DNA from 2 places in the Pantoea sp. PGP6 genome. Region 2 is predicted to be linked to the other one. Evidence: predicted binding sites of a transcription regulator. Region 2 holds the regulator's gene; the other holds the start of a gene.

Region 1 (9,202 bases), 290 kb from region 2:
GCACCGACACCGAAGTCGGTAAAACGGTCGCCAGTGGCGCGCTGTTACAGGCGGCCCGGGCCGCGGGTTATCGCTGCGCCGGCTACAAGCCTGTCGCCTCCGGCTGTGAGATGACAGCGCAGGGGCTGCGCAACAGTGACGCGCTGGCGCTGCAGCGTTACAGCAGCGTGCCGTTAGACTATCAGCAGGTCAATCCGCTGGCGTTCCTCGAACCCACGTCGCCGCACATCGTCAGTGCCGAAGAGGGCAGGCCGATCACTTCGCTGACCATGTCATCGGGACTGGCGGCGCTGGAGCCGCTGGCTGACTGGATTCTGGTCGAAGGGGCGGGCGGCTGGTACACCCCGTTATCCGCCACGCACACCTACGCCGACTGGGTCAGCAGTGAACAGCTGCCGGTCATTTTAGTGGTTGGCGTCAAGCTGGGCTGCATCAATCACGCCATGCTGACCGCGGATGCGGTACGGGCGCGTGGGCTGCGACTGGCTGGCTGGATCGCCAACACCGTGGTGCCGCCCGGTAACCGTTATCAGGAATATCTCACCAGCCTGCAGCAGCGACTGCCCGCGCCCTGTCTCGGCACCATTCCGTATCTGACCGAAGCGGCGCAGCAGGACAGCTGCGGCCAGTATCTGACCTTACCGGACTAACAAACCTCAGGCCACCGTTAGCCATTTGTTGACGGTGTGGTCATCCAGCTGCGCCATTTTGCCCTGCGCCACGTTACGCCCGCGATGCAACAGCAGAAAATAGTCGGCCACGCGGCGTATCAGCGACAGTCGCTGCTCCAGCAGCAGGATGGTCAGGCCGTAGTCGAGATTCAGGCGGCGAATCAGATTGCCCATCTCCTCCTCCAGCCACGGTGACATACCGTCGGTTGGCTCATCCAGAATCAGCAGCTTAGGCTGTAACACCAGCGCCCGCGCCAGGGCCAGCTGCTGTTGCTGATCGATGGGCAGATCGCCGCTGCGCTGCTGCCGTAACGAATAGAGCGCCGGGAACAGGTCAAACACCATTTCGGGGATGGCGCGGTGGCGGTCAGCCTGATTTGCTCCGGCCAGCAGGGCGATCAGCAAATTATCTTCCACGCTCATCTGGGTAAAAATATGGCGGCCCTGCGGCACGTAGCCAATACCCATCTGCGCCCGCTGCTCCGCCGGCTGTAGCAGCAGGTCGGCGGGCGGTGAGCCATCCTCTTTCCAGGAGATCGATCCGCTGTTAATCGGCAGTCTGCCCATGATGCAGTTCACCAGGGTGGTTTTCCCCATCCCGGGCCGGCCGAGAACGCCGGTGCAGGTGCCAGGCGACAGATCGAGATCGACATCCCACAGAATATGATTTTGACCGTAAAATTGATTTACCGAACGTAAACTCAGCATCTGACACTCTCCTTCCCGATCATTAGCCTGAATGCTTCCGCTCTGTGTCGTCTGGCAAACAAGTTATCAGCAATGGCACGCTCCCCATTGCAGTACAGTGCGCGCGTTGCGCGTTGACGCCACGGATTCTTGCAATTCCCAGGCCAGATTCCGCAGCAACCATTTTTCAGCCAGCAGCGCGGGTCTGTGGCGCTAAAAGATGAGCAATGCTTATCAATTTCTGCCGGTGATAACATTACTGCACTTTTGCAGTGCCAGCGGGCGGCGTTTCTGGTGCAGACGTACAATGATGAGGCAGCGATTCTGATTAGGAATGGGCAACAGATGCGGCAAAGACGCGGGTTAAAGAAGGCAACCGGTAAAAAAAGCAGAACAATGGGTCAGCCACGGCAGCTAAAATTAGCGGAAAAAAAATTATTTTTAGCGAAACCGAGCGGCAGGGAAAAATTATACACAGCCGATGGCGGCGGGGCTGCCATCACTTATCCACCATTCCTGTGGATAACCTTGTGCATTAGGTAATGAAAACAGGTTGGAAGCGAGGAAATACGCGGCCTGGTTACATAATGTCGAGAATCTGGGCTTTTGGGCATAAGCCAGTAAAATCAATTGGTTAATAAAAAACAAGCCTGCGAATTATCTGTCAGTTCATCGAACTGTAATTTTGTGACGGTCTATTGACAAATGTTAAATCCGATCTCCGCCTGGGGATAACCTTGCGCAACAACCTGCGCGATAAAGCAAGCGGCAATCGACGGCGAAAAAGTATCCCGACAGTGACGATTACTCTGCCTTAATACTGTTTTTATATCCAGTATTATTTTCTGGCAAAATCACCATAGCAGAGTAAAATAGTGGCCTGCCCGCCGACTTCTTCAGCAGGAACTGCATTCATGAGTAAAGCCTTTAAATTGAATTCCGCTTTCAAACCTTCTGGCGATCAGCCAGAGGCGATTCGTCGTCTGGAAGAGGGGCTGGAAGATGGACTGGCCCACCAGACCTTATTAGGCGTAACCGGCTCGGGGAAAACCTTCACCGTCGCCAACGTGATTGCCGATCTCAACCGTCCAACCATGGTACTGGCGCCCAACAAAACGCTGGCGGCGCAGTTGTACGGTGAAATGAAGGAGTTCTTCCCGGATAACGCGGTTGAGTTTTTCGTCTCTTACTACGACTATTACCAGCCGGAAGCCTATGTGCCGAGTTCCGACACCTTTATCGAAAAGGACGCCTCGGTTAACGAACACATTGAGCAGATGCGTTTGTCGGCGACCAAAGCGCTGCTGGAGCGGCGTGACGTGATTGTGGTCGCCTCGGTCTCGGCGATCTACGGTCTGGGCGATCCCGATCTCTACCTGAAAATGATGCTGCACCTGACCCGCGGCATGATTATCGACCAGCGCAGCATTCTGCGCCGTCTGTCAGAGCTGCAGTACACCCGCAACGATCAGGCGTTCCAGCGCGGTACGTTCCGGGTGCGCGGCGAAGTGATCGACATCTTCCCGGCCGAATCGGACGATATCGCCCTGCGCGTTGAGCTGTTCGACGAAGAGGTAGAGCGCCTGTCGCTGTTTGACCCGCTTACCGGCCAGATCGACTCGGTAGTGCCGCGCTTTACCATCTACCCGAAAACGCACTACGTGACGCCGCGTGAGCGCATTCTGCAGGCGATGGAAGATATCAAGGTGGAACTGGCGGATCGCCGCAGGGTACTGCTGGAAAATAATAAGCTGCTGGAAGAGCAGCGTATTACCCAGCGTACTCAGTTCGATCTGGAGATGATGGGCGAGCTGGGCTACTGCTCCGGCATCGAAAACTATTCGCGCTATCTTTCCGGGCGCGGACCGGGTGAAGCGCCACCGACGCTGTTTGACTATCTGCCAGCCGATGGCTTGCTGGTGGTCGACGAATCGCACGTCACCATCCCGCAGATTGGCGGGATGTATAAAGGCGACCGGGCGCGTAAAGAGACGCTGGTAGAGTACGGTTTCCGTTTGCCGTCGGCACTGGATAACCGTCCGATGAAGTTTGAAGAGTTTGAGGCGCTTGCACCCCAGACTATCTATGTGTCAGCCACGCCGGGTAAATATGAGCTGGAAAAATCGGGCAGCGAAGTGATCGACCAGGTGGTGCGTCCTACCGGTCTGCTCGACCCGATCCTCGAAGTGCGTCCGGTGGCGACCCAGGTCGACGATCTGCTGTCGGAAATCCGTCAGCGGGTGGCGATCAACGAACGTGTGCTGGTGACGGTGCTGACCAAGCGTATGGCGGAAGATCTGACCGAATATCTGGAAGAGCACGGTGAGAAGGTGCGTTACCTGCACTCCGATATTGATACCGTTGAACGCATGGAAATTATCCGCGATTTACGTCTGGGTGAGTTTGATGTGCTGGTGGGCATTAACTTACTGCGTGAGGGGCTGGATATGCCGGAAGTATCGCTGGTGGCCATTCTGGACGCGGATAAAGAGGGTTTCCTGCGTTCCGAACGCTCACTGATTCAGACCATCGGTCGTGCGGCGCGTAACATTAACGGCAAGGCGATTCTCTACGGCGATAAAATTACCCCGTCAATGGCGCGGGCGATTGAAGAGACTGAACGCCGCCGCGAGAAGCAGCAGCAGTACAATGAAGAGAACGGCATTGTGCCGCAGGGCCTGAATAAGAAAATTACCGATATTCTGGAACTGGGCAACAACGTGGTGAAAACCCGTGGCAAAGCCAAACCGGCACGTCGCGGCGCGGCCGAAGCTGAAGCGGATTACCTGGCGCTGTCGCCGCAGGCCCTGCAGAAAAAGATCCACGAGCTGGAAGGGCAGATGCAGCAGCATGCGCAGAACCTGGAGTTCGAACAGGCGGCCAGCGTGCGCGATCAGCTGCATGAGCTGCGCACGCTGTTTATTGCCACCTCGTAACTCAGCTAAAGCCCTGAATGGCGTGTTCCAGCGCGACCCGCAGCAGCTGGCGGTCGTGACGATATTTGATATCGGCGGCCTCCAGCGGCTCACGCACAATCAGCCGGTTATCGACCTGGCTGATGTCGGCGGAGGGACTGACCACAATCGCGTCAATCACCCGTTTGCCAATGTAGCGCTCCATCATTGCCAGTTTATCGGCGACCGTCAGGCTGGCTGCTGCCGGGCTGAGTTCGCGACCCAGATTGCCGATAAAGACCATGGTGGCGGGCGTCCGACGCAGCGCCTGCGCCATCTCCTCCATCAGCAGAATCGGCATCAGGCTGGTGTAAAAACTGCCTGGCCCGATCAGGATTAAATCCGCTTCGCCAATCGCATCCAGCGCTTCCCGCGTCGGCTGGACGTTGGGATGCAACATCATCTCCTGCGGCGGCTGCTTCATCTCATCAATTGCAGTTTCACCGTAGACCATATTGCCTTCCACATCGAGCGCCACCAGATCCACCGGTTGCTCCGACATCGGAATCAAAAAGGCATCGACCTTCAGCAGGTTACGAATGATGTTGATCGCTTCCAGCGGACGCACGCTCAGGTGATCGAGCGCTTTCAGCATCAGGTTGCCGAGGTTGTGTCCAGCCAGCTCCCCGTTACCGGCAAAGCGATACTCAAACATCGCTGAGGCCACGCTCGGTTCGGCGATCAGCTGGTTGAGGCAGTTGCGCATATCGCCCCAGGCGATGCCGCCTTCTGAGCGGCGAATGCGGCCGGTTGAACCGCCGTTATCGGTGGTGGTTACAATGCCGGTAAGGCGTGAGCCGAGCGGCGACAGGGCAGACATCACGCGGCCTAAGCCATGTCCGCCACCCAGGGCCACCACGCGATCGAGATCGGCCAGTGTGCGATTCATACTTCTCCTTAACATCGTCTCGCGTGACGTCGCTCTAAACGCTAAACCCGCGCGGATGACTTGCGTCAAAATCTGAAGCGCATTTTAACGTATCCTGTCGCTAAAATGCGGTGAAAATTCGATATGTATTAGAATATATAGCGAAAACAGCGAATGGAAGAGTCGCGGAAATCGCGCTACCATCTTGATTAACCGCGCTGATCAACGGGTCAGCGTACACTCTAGCCTGATTGCCTACGTCTGCGGATAGGGGAGTCAGGCCGTAGCCATTGAGCTACCAGGGTGCAGAAAGAAATGACTGCATCTCCCAATCTGGAAAGGTGTTCTGGTGTCACAATTTACTGATGCATACGCGCGTAAGTTCTATTACCTGCGCCTGTCGGTCACGGATGTGTGTAACTTCCGCTGTACCTACTGTCTGCCCGATGGCTACAAGCCGCACGGCATTCGCAACAAAAGCTTTCTCTCTCTGGATGAAATCCGTCGTGTCACGCGGGCTTTCGCCGCAGCGGGCACGGAAAAAGTGCGGCTGACCGGCGGTGAGCCATCGCTGCGCCGCGATTTTACCGACATCATCGCGGCGGTGCGTGAGAACCCCTCGGTGCGCCATATCGCCGTCACCACCAACGGTTACCGGCTGGCTCGCGACGTGAAGCAGTGGCGCGAGGCGGGATTAACCGCGCTCAACGTCAGCGTTGATAGCCTCGATGCCCGTCAGTTCCACGCCATTACCGGTCAGGATAAATTCCATCAGGTGATGGCGGGCATCGACGCTGCCTTTGACGCCGGATTTCAGCAGGTGAAAGTCAACAGCGTGCTGATGCGCGATCTCAATAGCCGTAATCTGGCGACCTTCCTCGACTGGATCCGTACCCGACCGATTCAGCTGCGCTTCATCGAACTGATGGAAACCGGTGACGGCGGAACGCTGTTTCGCCAGCAGCACGTCTCCGGCACGGTGATCCGTGACCAGCTGATTGCGCTGGGCTGGCAGCGGCGGGAGAGCGGCCGCAGCGACGGTCCGGCCCAGGTGTTTTACCATCCCGATTATGTCGGTGAGATCGGCCTGATAATGCCCTATGCCAAAGATTTTTGTGCCAGCTGCAACCGTCTGCGCGTCTCGGCGCAGGGCAATCTGCATCTCTGCCTGTTTGGCGACGGTGGCGTACCGCTGCGGGATCTGCTGGCCTCTGACGATCAGCAAGCGGAACTGCAGGCGCGCATTGCCAGTAGCCTCGGGCAGAAAAAGCAGACCCATTTTCTGCATCAGGGCAACACCGGTATCACGCAAAATCTTTCTTACATTGGCGGTTAATTTCAGGAGGCGTTATGGGCAAACCAGTCAGCGAATTTCAGGCGTTACAGATTGCGGTAATGACCGTGTCAGATCGCCGCGATGCCAGCGAGGATAGCTCCGGCGACTATCTGCGCGGTGCCGCCCTTGAGGCGGGGCACGAGGTGGTTGATCACGCCATCGTGCCGGATAATCTCTATCGCATTCGCGCCACCGTATCGCGCTGGATCGCCAGTGACGATGTGCAGGTCGTGATCATTAACGGCGGTACCGGATTTAACCTGAAAAACAGCACGCCGGAAGCCCTGCTGCCGCTGTTTGATCGCGAGATCGCCGGCTTTGGCGAACTGTTCCGGATGATCTCCTATGAGGAGATTGGCGGCTCGACCTTGCAGTCGCGCGCCATCGCCGGGATGGCGAACCAGACCTTAATTTTTGCGGTGCCGGGCTCCACCAATGCCTGCCGCAGCGCCTGGGAGCGGATTATTGCCGATCAGCTGGATGCGCGCACCCGTCCCTGCAACTTTGTCTCACATCTGAAGAAACGGTAAGTATGTCGCAACTCACACACATTAATGCTGCTGGCGAAGCGCATATGGTGGATGTCTCCGCCAAAGCGGAAACCGTACGCGAAGCGCGGGCGGAGGTGCTGGTGCTGATGCAGCCTGACACGCTGCAGATGATCATCGACGGCAGTCACCACAAAGGCGATGTGTTCGCCACGGCGCGCATTGCCGGTATCCAGGCCGCCAAACGGACCTGGGAACTGATCCCACTCTGCCATCCGCTGATGCTGAGCAAAGTGGAAGTGAATCTGCTGGCCGAGCCGGAACACAATCGGGTACGCATCACCTCGCTGTGCCGTCTGACCGGCAAAACCGGCGTTGAGATGGAAGCGCTGACGGCGGCCTCGGTGGCGGCCCTGACCATCTACGACATGTGCAAAGCGGTACAGAAAGATATCGTCATCGACCAGTTGCGCTTAATCAGCAAAAGCGGCGGCAAAAGCGGTGATTTCCAGGCGGTGTCCGATGATTAAGGTGCTGTTTTTTGCCCAGGTACGTGAGCTGGTCGGCAGCGCCTCGCTGGAGATCGCTACCGCCTATCCGGATGTGGCTGCCCTGCGTGCTGCGCTGGCCGGGCAGGGCGATCGCTGGGCGTTAGCGCTCGAGTCCGGCAAGCTGCTGGCGGCGGTCAATCAGACGCTGGTGCCGATGAGTCATCCGCTGCGTGACGGCGATGAAGTGGCCTTTTTCCCGCCAGTGACCGGAGGCTAAGATGGAGACGCAGATTCGTGTCGGCCCGGCGCCGTTTGATATGGCTGAAGCTTATCGCTGGCTGGCCGCCTGTGACGAAGATGGCGCGGTGGTGACTTTTACCGGCAAAGTGCGTAACCATAACCTCGGCGCGCACGTCGCGGCACTGACGCTGGAACACTATCCTGGCATGACCGAAAAAGCATTGCAGGAGATTGTTGATGCCGCCCGCCAGCGCTGGCCGCTGCAGCGCGTCACGGTGATCCACCGCACCGGCGAACTGTTTCCTGGTGATGAAATTGTGCTGGTGGGCGTCACCAGCGCACACCGCGGCAGCGCATTTTCTGCCGCGGAGTTCATTATGGATTACCTGAAAACCCGCGCGCCGTTCTGGAAGCGCGAAGCGACCGCCGACGGCGATCGCTGGGTCGATGCCCGCGACAGCGATCGCCAGGCGGCGCAGCGCTGGGATTAAGGCTGTTTTAACTGCTCGGCCGGGCCGAAATGGGTCTGGCCGTGGCTGTGTTCACCGCCGCCGTGGGTGCGCTGCAGCTGAATCACCTCGCCCTGTTGCCAGGCATTGGCCCCCGGTTCGGCCGGATGCGCCACAATATCCGCCCGCTGAGCACGAATTTTCTTACTGTCGACATCAAAGCGCCGGTCGCGATCGGCCAGCAGGCGTGAATCCATCTGCCCGTCAGCGGTAAAGCCCATCATCAGGGCCGGAATGCCGATTGGCAGGGTCTTGTCGCGATCGGTATGCCAGGTGTGCCAGGTCTTGCCGTAGGTATTAACGATGCGCTTCATCAGCGCGTGATCGGCGGCTTCCGGTAAGCCGGGCGCGATCAGCGTGCCTGATTTCACTTCGTACTGATGGCTGTGCCACAGCTTTTTCTCTTCCGGCGGCAGGGTTTTATACAGCCGCTCGCTGATAATGTACTCCACGCCCATCAGGCGCGCATCGCGGGTATTGCCGTCATAAATCACCGCCTGCATCACATCCTCATTCAGCACCGTCACATAGTGGTGCGCCTCCATCTGACCGTTCTGATCGCCGTTATAAAAATGGAAGCCGTCGAGATAGGTATTGATGGCGTCGATCGGAGGACGGGACTGCATCACGCTGGCGCCGGTTTCCAGCAGCTTAAGTGACGAGGAGGTGGGCGCGCCAGGCGACTGTACTTTTGCAGGGGAGTTATTGGCACCGCATCCCGCTAACAGCAGGCTGAGCGCCGCGACCGGCCAGAGTTTTAACATCGTAAATTCCTTTAACGGTAAAAAAGGTAACCTTAGTTCAGAAAATCAGACCTGCCTGTAAAATGGCGGCAATGGTAGAGTAGAGCTTTGATTGATTCCGAGGACAGGTATGTCATTTACCCCAAGTCTGCAACGTCTGACGCTGGCCGCCGCGCTGGTGCTGGCAGGTTGTAGCAGCAAGAAAACGCCCGAGG
Region 2 (9,202 bases):
GTGCCGCGTGCGCGGTTCTGGCTCCAGAAGGCGCGCCAGGCTTCGCCTTTGATCTCAAATTCCACTTCAGCCAGACACTCGGCGCAGTCGCGGGTCATCAGCGCATTCTGGCTTTGGGAGATGGCGCCGAGACGCGGCGTCTGGTGATAGAGCGCCAGGCAGATGGCATCCAGCAGCGTGGTTTTGCCTGCGCCAGTGGCACCGGTAATCGCGAACAGCCCGTTACTGGCGAAGGGTTCAGCGCGGAAATCGATAAACCATTCACCGCGCAGTGCATTAAGGTTTTTAAACCGTAGCGTGAGGATCTTCATTGTGGTTCCTCAATGTCGGCCAGCGTCTGGCGGAACAGGGTGGTCATCTGATCGATCTGCTGCGGTTGCAGTTCACTATCCAGCGCCAGGCGACGGGCAAACACCTCTTCCACTTTCAGTTCGCTCAGGGTTTCGTTATCGAGTCGCGCCAGGCTGTGCTGACGCTGCTCGCGGCTGCGGCGTAACAGCAAAACCTCAACCGGCAGTTCTGCGGTCAGGGTTTCCACCTGACGCTGCAGATCGCTGAGGTACTCCTGAGTGGTGACTTCAATATCCAGCCAGGTCGGTTTTTCCTGCTGCATGTCACTGAAATCGCTGAGCTGCTGCGCGATCTGCGCCAGTGAACCTTTCAGCACCTGCATCGGCTGCACCTGCGGCACCACCAGCGGCGTCACCGCTTGCAAACCGCGCGGGGTGAAGTCCAGCAGGAAGACGCTTTTTTCACTGCCCAGTTCATCAAAACTGAGTGGAATCGGCGAGCCGCTGTAACGAATGTGCTCAGTGCCCGCCACCCGCTGAGCGCGGTGAATGTGGCCGAGCGCGATGTAATCCACGTCCGGGAACGCGGAGGCCGGGAAGGCGTCCAGCGTGCCGATATAGATGTCACGCACCGAGTCGCTCTGGCTGACGCCGACGGTGGTGAGGTGACCGGTAGCCACGATTGGCAGAGCCGGCTCCAGCGCCCGCGCAGCAGCCACGCGCTGCTGATAATGGTGAGCAATCGCCTCCAGCAGCGAGGTCTGCTTGTCGCGTCCGGACTGTCCGGCGCGGCTGCGCAGAATATCGCGCGGTCGCAGATAAGGAATGGCGCACAGCAGCACGCCCGGCTCGCCCTGACGGGTGGTGAGCAGCAGCACATCGCTGTTGGTCTGAGGCGTGGCGATCACCCGGGTATTCAGGCAGGCGAGCAGTTCGCGTGACTCATTGAGCGTCGCCACCGAGTCGTGATTGCCCGCCAGCACAATCAGCTGACAGCCGCTGGGCTGCAGCGCCACCACAAAGCGGTTGAACATTTCGCGCGCGTAGCTGGGCGGGGTGCCGGTATCGAACAGATCGCCCGCAACGATTAACGCATCCACCTGATGCTGTTCAATCTGGATCAACAACCAGTCAAGAAACGCCTGATGTTCCGCCGCCCGACTCTTGTTGTAAAAGAACTGCCCCAGATGCCAGTCCGCAGTATGAATGATGCGCATAAAACTCCCTGCCGTTGTAATTCGCCCGGCGATTATACTGGCTCTGCGGCCAAAGCGAAAAATTGTCGCTGCGCTGTCATAATTGATTACCACTGGCCTGAATGAGCGGTTATGTTTTTCATAAAAGTGTCACAAATCTGACGCATAATGGCGCCGCGAATCTCAGTGACAGCCGTCATATCAGCAGGAGTAATAATGGCTAAGCGCATTTTGGTTGTGGAAGATGAAGCCCCAATCCGTGAAATGTTGTGCTTTGTTCTGGAGCAGAACGACTATCAGCCAATTGAGGCGGAAGATTATGACAGCGCAGTGGGGAAGCTGATTGAACCCTGGCCCGATTTGATTCTGCTGGACTGGATGTTACCCGGCGGCAGCGGCATTCAGTTTATTAAGCATCTGAAACGCGAAGCGATGACCCGCGATATTCCGGTGATGATGCTCACCGCACGTGGTGAAGAAGAGGACCGGGTGCGTGGGCTGGAAGTCGGCGCTGACGATTACATCACCAAGCCCTTCTCGCCAAAAGAGCTGATGGCGCGCATCAAAGCCGTCATGCGCCGTATTTCACCGATGGCGGTGGAAGAGGTGATTGAGATGCAGGGACTGAGTCTGGATCCCTCCTCGCATCGGGTGATGTCCGAAACCACGCCGCTGGAAATGGGCCCTACCGAATATAAACTACTGCACTTCTTTATGACGCACCCGGAGCGGGTTTACAGCCGCGAGCAGCTGCTGAACCATGTCTGGGGCACCAACGTGTATGTCGAAGATCGCACCGTCGATGTTCACATTCGCCGTTTACGTAAAGCGCTGGAAGTCTCCGGCCACGATCGCATGGTACAAACCGTCCGTGGAACAGGGTATCGTTTCTCTGCCCGCTACTAAACGGAGTTTTCACCGTGCTGGAACGCCTCTCCTGGAAGAGATTACTGTCAGAACTGCTGCTGGCGTGTCTGCCTGCGCTGCTGCTTGGCCTGCTGTTCGGTTATCTGCCGTGGCTGCTGTTGCTGAGCGTACTGGCGGTGCTGCTGTGGCATTTCCATAACCTGATGCGCCTGTCGCACTGGTTGTGGCTCGATCGCACTATGACGCCGCCGGCTGGGCGGGCCAGCTGGGAACCGCTGTTTTACGGGCTCTACCAGATGCAGTTACGCAACCGGCGGCGGCGGCGTGAACTCGGCAACCTGATTAAACGCTTTCGCAGCGGCGCTGAGTCGCTGCCAGATGCGGTGATCCTCACCACCGAAGAGGGCACCATTTTCTGGTGCAACGGGCTGGCGCAACAGCATCTCGGGCTACGCTGGCCGGAAGATAATGGCCAGAACATCCTCAACCTGCTGCGTTATCCGGAATTCTCGCGCTATATCCGCCAGCGTGACTTCGACAAACCCCTGACGCTGGTGCTGAATAACCAGTACCACATGGAATTTCGCGTCATGCCCTACAGTGAAGGGCAGTGGCTGCTGGTGGCGCGTGACGTCACCCAGATGCACCAGCTGGAAGGGGCGCGCCGTAACTTCTTTGCCAACGTCAGCCATGAACTGCGTACCCCGCTGACGGTGCTGCAGGGCTATCTGGAGATGATGAATGACTCGGTGATGAACGAGCGTTCACGCGGCAAGGCGCTGCATACCATGTCGGAGCAGACGCGCCGCATGGACAGCCTGGTCAAGCAGCTGCTGACGCTGTCGCGGATTGAAGCTGCGCCCGCGATCGATCTGAAAGAGAAGGTCGATGTGCCGGTGATGCTCCGGCTGCTGCAACACGAGGCCGCCACCCTGAGCGGCGGACGTCACGACATCCATTTCCATACCGATCCGCATCTGAAAGTCTTTGGCAACGATGAACAGCTGCGCAGCGCCATCTCCAACCTGGTCTACAACGCGGTAAACCACACGCCGGAGGGCACGCGCATTGATATCAGCTGGCTGCGCAGTAAGCAGGGCGCAACGTTTCGGGTGTGCGATAACGGACCGGGCATTGCGGCTGAACATATTCCCCGTCTCACCGAGCGTTTCTACCGGGTCGATAAGGCGCGATCGCGGGCGACCGGCGGCAGCGGACTGGGGCTGGCGATCGTGAAACATGCCCTGAGCCACCATAATGCGCGGCTGGATATCACCAGCGTGCCGCATCAGGAGACCTGTTTTACCTTTACCTTGCCGGCAAGGTTGATTGCCAGCAGTGGGATGCAGGAGAATGCCCTCCATTAATGGCTGACGGATCTGCTTGATGCGCGCACTTGTTTTGTTGATGGTCATTTTATTGCCGGGCATGGCGCTGGCACAGCCCGGCGCGCTGTCGGGCAACCTTAGCAGCGTCGGGTCTGATACCCTGGGCTACCTGATGACGCTGTGGGGCGAGGACTTCAGTCGGCAGGCTCCGGGCGTCAATGTGCAGGTGCAGGCATCCGGATCGTCGACCGCGCCGACTGCGCTGGCTGCCGGTGCGGCGCAGCTCGGACCAATGAGCCGCCCGATGCAGGCGGATGAACGGCAGGCGTTTGAAGCGCGCTATGGTTATCCTCCGCTGGCGGTACCGGTAGCGATGGATGCGCTGGTGGTGGTGGTCAATCAGCGCAATCCGCTGCAGCAGATAACGCCGCGTCAGCTTGACGCCATTTTCTCGATTACCCGCCTGTGCGGGGCCACCTCGGTGCCGCAACGCTGGGGCGATCTCGGCGCGCGGGCGGCTGAGTGGGCTCACCGGCCGATCCAGCGCTACGGACGCAACTCGGCGTCCGGTACCTGGGGATTCTTCAAGCAGCAGGCGCTCTGTCAGGGTGATTTTCGCAATGACGTAGCCGAATTTCCCGGTTCGGCAGCGGTGGTGCAGGCGGTGGCAGGCAATCCACGCAGCATCGGTTACGCCAGTTTTGGCTTCCACCTCAGCGGCGTAAAGATGCTGGCGGTGGTGAACGATCGGGGTGAGGCTGTGGCACCCGACGCGGACGCGATCCGCAGTGGTCGCTATCCGTGGGCCCGTCCGCTCTATCTGTATGTCAACAAGGCGCCGGGTAAGCCGTTGCCACCGCTGGTCGCAGCCTTCCTGCAGCAGGTGCTCTCGGTGCAGGGACAGCGACGGGTCAGCGAAGCGGGTTATCTGCCACTCTCTGATAGCCAGATGGCGCAGGCGCGCGCGGCGCTTAACTGATCCTCTTCAGAGGCGCATTCTGCTCTGCTTGTGTGCTGTGCGCGATGTTTAAGTGAGGATCTGCAGGCGCGTAGGGCTTTCGCTGTCCGGAACCTGGAAGGTTCACCTTCAGGCGCGCATTCTCTCCTTAACCGCTATGGATGTGCTCCTCTCCCGGCGCGCGCATGTCGCTGCTTATCTGCTGCAAAACCGCGCGGTAGCCCATCTTATCTGCCAACATGAATTTTCTTCATGGCCGGTGAATTTTCTTCTATTGCAGCGGGCGGCGGCACATGTCATTCTGCGTCCAGACGTATAGCCATCCAGATGGCTATAAATAACAGAACGCAATTATTTCCTGCTGAAACCATCGGCAGGCGAGACAGGAGTGATCATGCAAAGAAATACCGCCCCGTTCCGTGCTGATACCGTAGGCAGTTTTCTGCGTCCCGCCGCGATTAAGCAGGCGCGTGAGCAGTTCGCCGCTGGCGAAATTGATGCGGCAGCGCTGCGCCAGATTGAAGATGACGCCATCCGCGATGTGGTCGCCAGACAGCGCGAAAATGGCCTGCAGGTGGTGACCGATGGCGAATTTCGTCGCGGCTGGTGGCACTTCGATTTTTTCTACGGCCTGGATGGTGTGGAAGCTTATGAAGCTGAGCAGGGGATCCAGTTCAACGGCGTGCAGACCAAAGCGCATGGCGTAAAAGTAGTGAGCAAGCTCGGCTTTTCCAGCCATCCGATGCTGGAACACTTTCGCTTCCTGCAAAGCATTGCCGGTGATGCGGTGGCAAAAATGACCATTCCCAGCCCCAGCGTGCTGCACTTCCGCGGCGGGCGCAAAGTGATCGACGCTGAGGTCTATCCGGACCTGGCAGATTATTTTGACGATTTGGCACAGACCTATAAAGACGCCATCAAGGCGTTTTACGCTGCGGGTTGCCGTTATCTGCAGCTGGATGACACCGTCTGGGCCTACCTTTGCTCTGAAGATCAGAAACGCGATATCCGGGCACGCGGCGACGATCCGGAAGCGCTGGCGCGGACCTATGCTCAGGTGCTAAACAAGGCGCTGGAAGACAAGCCAGCCGATCTGACCGTTGGTCTGCATGTCTGCCGTGGCAATTTCCGCTCAACCTGGATTTCAGAAGGTGGTTACGAGCCGGTGGCGGAAATCCTGTTTGGCAGCGTCAATGTCGATGCCTTCTTCCTCGAATATGACAATGCCCGTTCAGGCGGTTTCGAGCCGCTGCGCTTCATCAAGCCAGGCCATCAGCAGGTGGTGCTGGGCCTGATCACCACCAAATCCGGTGAGCTGGAAGATCCGGCGCAGGTGAAAGCCCGACTGCAGGAAGCGGCGCAGTATGTCAGCCTCGACCAGATCTGTCTCAGCCCGCAGTGCGGCTTTGCCTCTACCGAAGAGGGCAACAGCCTGAGCGAAGAGCAGCAGTGGCAGAAGATTCGCCTGGTGGTCGATATCGCAAAACAGGTGTGGTAATGCTGTAAACTTGTGCAAACAGGCGCGTAAAACGCGCCTTTTGTGCATTTGTCAGCGGCGTTATGCGGGGAATTCTCGCGGTCTGTTTATTATTTAGGCACATCATCTTGTGTGCCTGGGTTAAAAATTAACGCTATCCACTGGTTGTTGCGTAAATAACGGGATAACCTTCTGGTTTTCCGATCCCGTATTGCCTTTCCCCGCTATAAACGTTTTACTTAGCCCCGTTGTCGATCCATCCCTCCGTGAACAGAAAAAAAGCAGCTTAAATCACCTGCGCTTCACCTCACGACGAGCATAATGCGCTGACATTGGCTGGCTGGTCGTGGTTTTAACGCAGCGAGGGGACAACACAAACCCAACTTCCACCGCAACATCAGTGACAGGCCGTATGACACATCGTTTAACCTCGAAAGACATTCTCGCGCTGGGCTTCATGACATTTGCCCTGTTCGTTGGCGCGGGCAACATCATTTTCCCGCCGATGGTTGGCATTCAGTCTGGCGAACACGTCTGGACCGCCGCTATTGGCTTTCTGATCACTGCCGTGGGTCTGCCGGTGATGACCGTGGTAGCGCTGGCGCGCGTCGGCGGCGGCGTGGATGCACTCAGTACCCCAATCGGTAAGGTTGCCGGTCTGGTGCTGGCCACCGTCTGCTATCTGGCGGTCGGGCCACTCTTTGCGACGCCGCGGACGGCCACCGTCTCCTTTGAGATGGGGATTGCCCCGCTGACCGGTGATGGCGCGATGCCGCTGTTTATCTACAGCCTGGTCTATTTTGCGCTGGTGATTGGCGTGTCGCTCTATCCGGGCAAACTGCTCGATACCGTCGGCCATTTCCTTGCGCCGCTAAAAATTGTGGCGCTGACCGTGCTGGGCATTGCTGCGCTGGTGTGGCCAGCGGGCGGCACTATTCCGGCGACGGAAGATTATCAGCGTGCGGCGTTCTCCAGCGGTTTTGTGAACGGCTATCTGACCATGGATACGCTGGGCGCACTGGTGTTCGGCATCGTGATCGTGAACGCGGCCCGTTCACGCGGGGTTGATAATGCCGCGCTGCTGACGCGTTACACCGTTCTGGCCGGCCTGATTGCTGGCGTGGGCCTGACGCTGGTCTACCTGTGCCTGTTTAAACTGGGCTCCGGCAGCGGCGCGCTGGTCGATCAGAATGCGAACGGCGCAGCGATTCTGCACGCTTACGTTCAGCAGACATTTGGCGGTATGGGCAGCTTCTTCCTGGCGGCGCTGATCTTTGTTGCCTGTATGGTAACGGCGGTCGGTCTGACCTGTGCCTGTGCGGAATTTTTTGCGCAATACCTGCCATTGTCGTATAAAACGCTGGTGTTTATCCTTGGTCTGTTCTCGATGGTGGTGTCGAACCTCGGCCTGAGCCACCTGATTCAGATCTCCATCCCGGTCCTGACGGCGATTTATCCGCCTTGTATCGTGCTGGTGGTGCTGAGCTTCACCCTGAACTGGTGGAACAAGAGCAGCCGGATTATTGCGCCAGCGATGCTGATTAGCCTGCTGTTCGGCATTATTGATGCGATTAAAACTACCGGGTTTAAAGCGTTGCTGCCTGCATTCAGTCAGCACCTGCCGCTGGCCGATCAGGGACTTGCCTGGTTGCCGCCATCGCTGGTGATGCTGCTGATTGCCGCCGTGGTGGATCGGGTTAAAGGACGCGAACAGGTTTCCGTTCACTCGTAGCAGATGGCACTGATTTTTCTTTAACCACGGGCTTGCCCGTGGTTTTTTCATTTCACAGGTACAGGTTGTTATGCAAGAAACCAATAAGCTCAAACGCGGACTGAGCACGCGCCACATCCGCTTTATGGCGCTGGGATCGGCGATTGGCACCGGGCTGTTTTACGGTTCCGCCGATGCGATCAAAATGGCCGGACCCAGCGTGCTGCTCGCCTATATTATCGGCGGGGCCGTGGCCTACATCATCATGCGTGCGCTGGGTGAGATGTCCGTCAACAATCCCCAGGCCAGCTCATTCTCCCGTTACGCCCAGGATTATCTCGGTCCGATGGCGGGCTACATTACCGGCTGGACCTACTGCTTCGAAATCCTGATCGTGGCGATCGCCGATGTGACGGCGTTCGGCATCTATATGGGCGTCTGGTTTCCGGAGGTGCCGCACTGGATTTGGGTACTGAGCGTGGTGCTGATCATCGGCGCGGTCAACCTGATGAGCGTGAAGGTGTTTGGCGAAGTGGAGTTCTGGTTCTCTTTCTTCAAAGTCGCCACCATCATTGTGATGATTCTGGCCGGTTTCGGCATGATTATCTGGGGCATCGGCAACGGCGGCCAGCCGACCGGCATCCATAACCTGTGGACCAACGGCGGCTTCTTTGCCCACGGCGTGGTCGGAATGTTGCTGTCGCTGCAGATGGTGATGTTCGCCTACGGCGGTATCGAAATCATCGGTATCACGGCCGGTGAAGCGAAGGAACCGGAGAAGTCGATCCCGCGCGCCATTAACTCGGTACCCTGGCGTATTCTGGTGTTTTATGTCGGCACGCTGTTTGTGATTATGTCGATCTATCCGTGGAACCAGGTAGGCACCTCGGGCAGCCCGTTTGTGCTAACCTTCCAGCATCTGGGCATCGCGGCGGCCGCCTCGATTCTTAATTTTGTGGTCCTGACCGCCTCACTGTCAGCGATCAACAGCGACGTGTTTGGCGTAGGGCGCATGCTGCACGGTATGGCCCAGCAGGGACATGCGCCGAAGATGTTTATGAAAGTCTCTTCACGCGGCATTCCGTGGGTGACGGTGGTGGTGATGATGTTCGCCATGTTGATTGCGGTCTATCTCAACTACCTGATGCCGGAAAAAGTGTTCCTGGTCATCGCCTCGCTGGCCACCTTTGCGACGGTCTGGGTGTGGATCATGATTCTGCTGTCGCAGATCGCCTTCCGCCGCAAAATCGGCAAACAGGCTGCCAGCGAACTGAAGTTCGCGCTGCCAGGCGGCAGCTGGACCGCGGGTGTCGGTGTCGCATTCCTCTGCTTCATCATTGCGCTGATCGGCTATTTCCCGGATACCCGGGTATCG

Evidence for each region. The regulator PhoB, encoded in region 2, activates phosphate uptake and scavenging genes when phosphate is short. The targets are predictions, from matches to a motif close to CTGTCATAAAACTGNCNNAT.
Region 1: a site for PhoB is predicted at 2,044-2,063, ahead of uvrB (excinuclease ABC subunit UvrB). Genes of this name have one in related genera too.

Annotation. Positions count from the first base shown of each region.
Region 1 is NZ_JBQBMA010000001.1:3,076,798-3,085,999, reverse strand. It holds gene bioD (dethiobiotin synthase) at 1-650, shown strand, start outside; gene ACLIBF_RS14985 (ABC transporter ATP-binding protein) at 657-1,379, opposite strand; gene ACLIBF_RS14980 (hypothetical protein) at 1,566-1,901, shown strand; gene uvrB (excinuclease ABC subunit UvrB) at 2,273-4,294, shown strand; gene ACLIBF_RS14970 (gluconeogenesis factor YvcK family protein) at 4,296-5,201, opposite strand; molybdenum cofactor riboswitch at 5,407-5,540, shown strand; gene moaA (GTP 3',8-cyclase MoaA) at 5,530-6,516, shown strand; gene moaB (molybdenum cofactor biosynthesis protein B) at 6,531-7,046, shown strand; gene moaC (cyclic pyranopterin monophosphate synthase MoaC) at 7,049-7,534, shown strand; gene moaD (molybdopterin synthase sulfur carrier subunit) at 7,527-7,772, shown strand; gene moaE (molybdopterin synthase catalytic subunit MoaE) at 7,774-8,226, shown strand; gene ACLIBF_RS14940 (OBAP family protein) at 8,223-9,008, opposite strand; gene ACLIBF_RS14935 (DUF1615 domain-containing protein) at 9,118-9,202, shown strand, end outside.
Region 2 is NZ_JBQBMA010000001.1:3,366,754-3,375,955, reverse strand. It holds gene ACLIBF_RS16485 (AAA family ATPase) at 1-311, opposite strand, end outside; gene sbcD (exonuclease subunit SbcD) at 308-1,507, opposite strand; gene phoB (phosphate response regulator transcription factor PhoB) at 1,703-2,392, shown strand; gene phoR (phosphate regulon sensor histidine kinase PhoR) at 2,407-3,720, shown strand; gene ACLIBF_RS16465 (PstS family phosphate ABC transporter substrate-binding protein) at 3,740-4,660, shown strand; gene ACLIBF_RS16460 (cobalamin-independent methionine synthase II family protein) at 5,034-6,137, shown strand; gene brnQ (branched-chain amino acid transporter carrier protein BrnQ) at 6,529-7,848, shown strand; gene proY (proline-specific permease ProY) at 7,919-9,202, shown strand, end outside.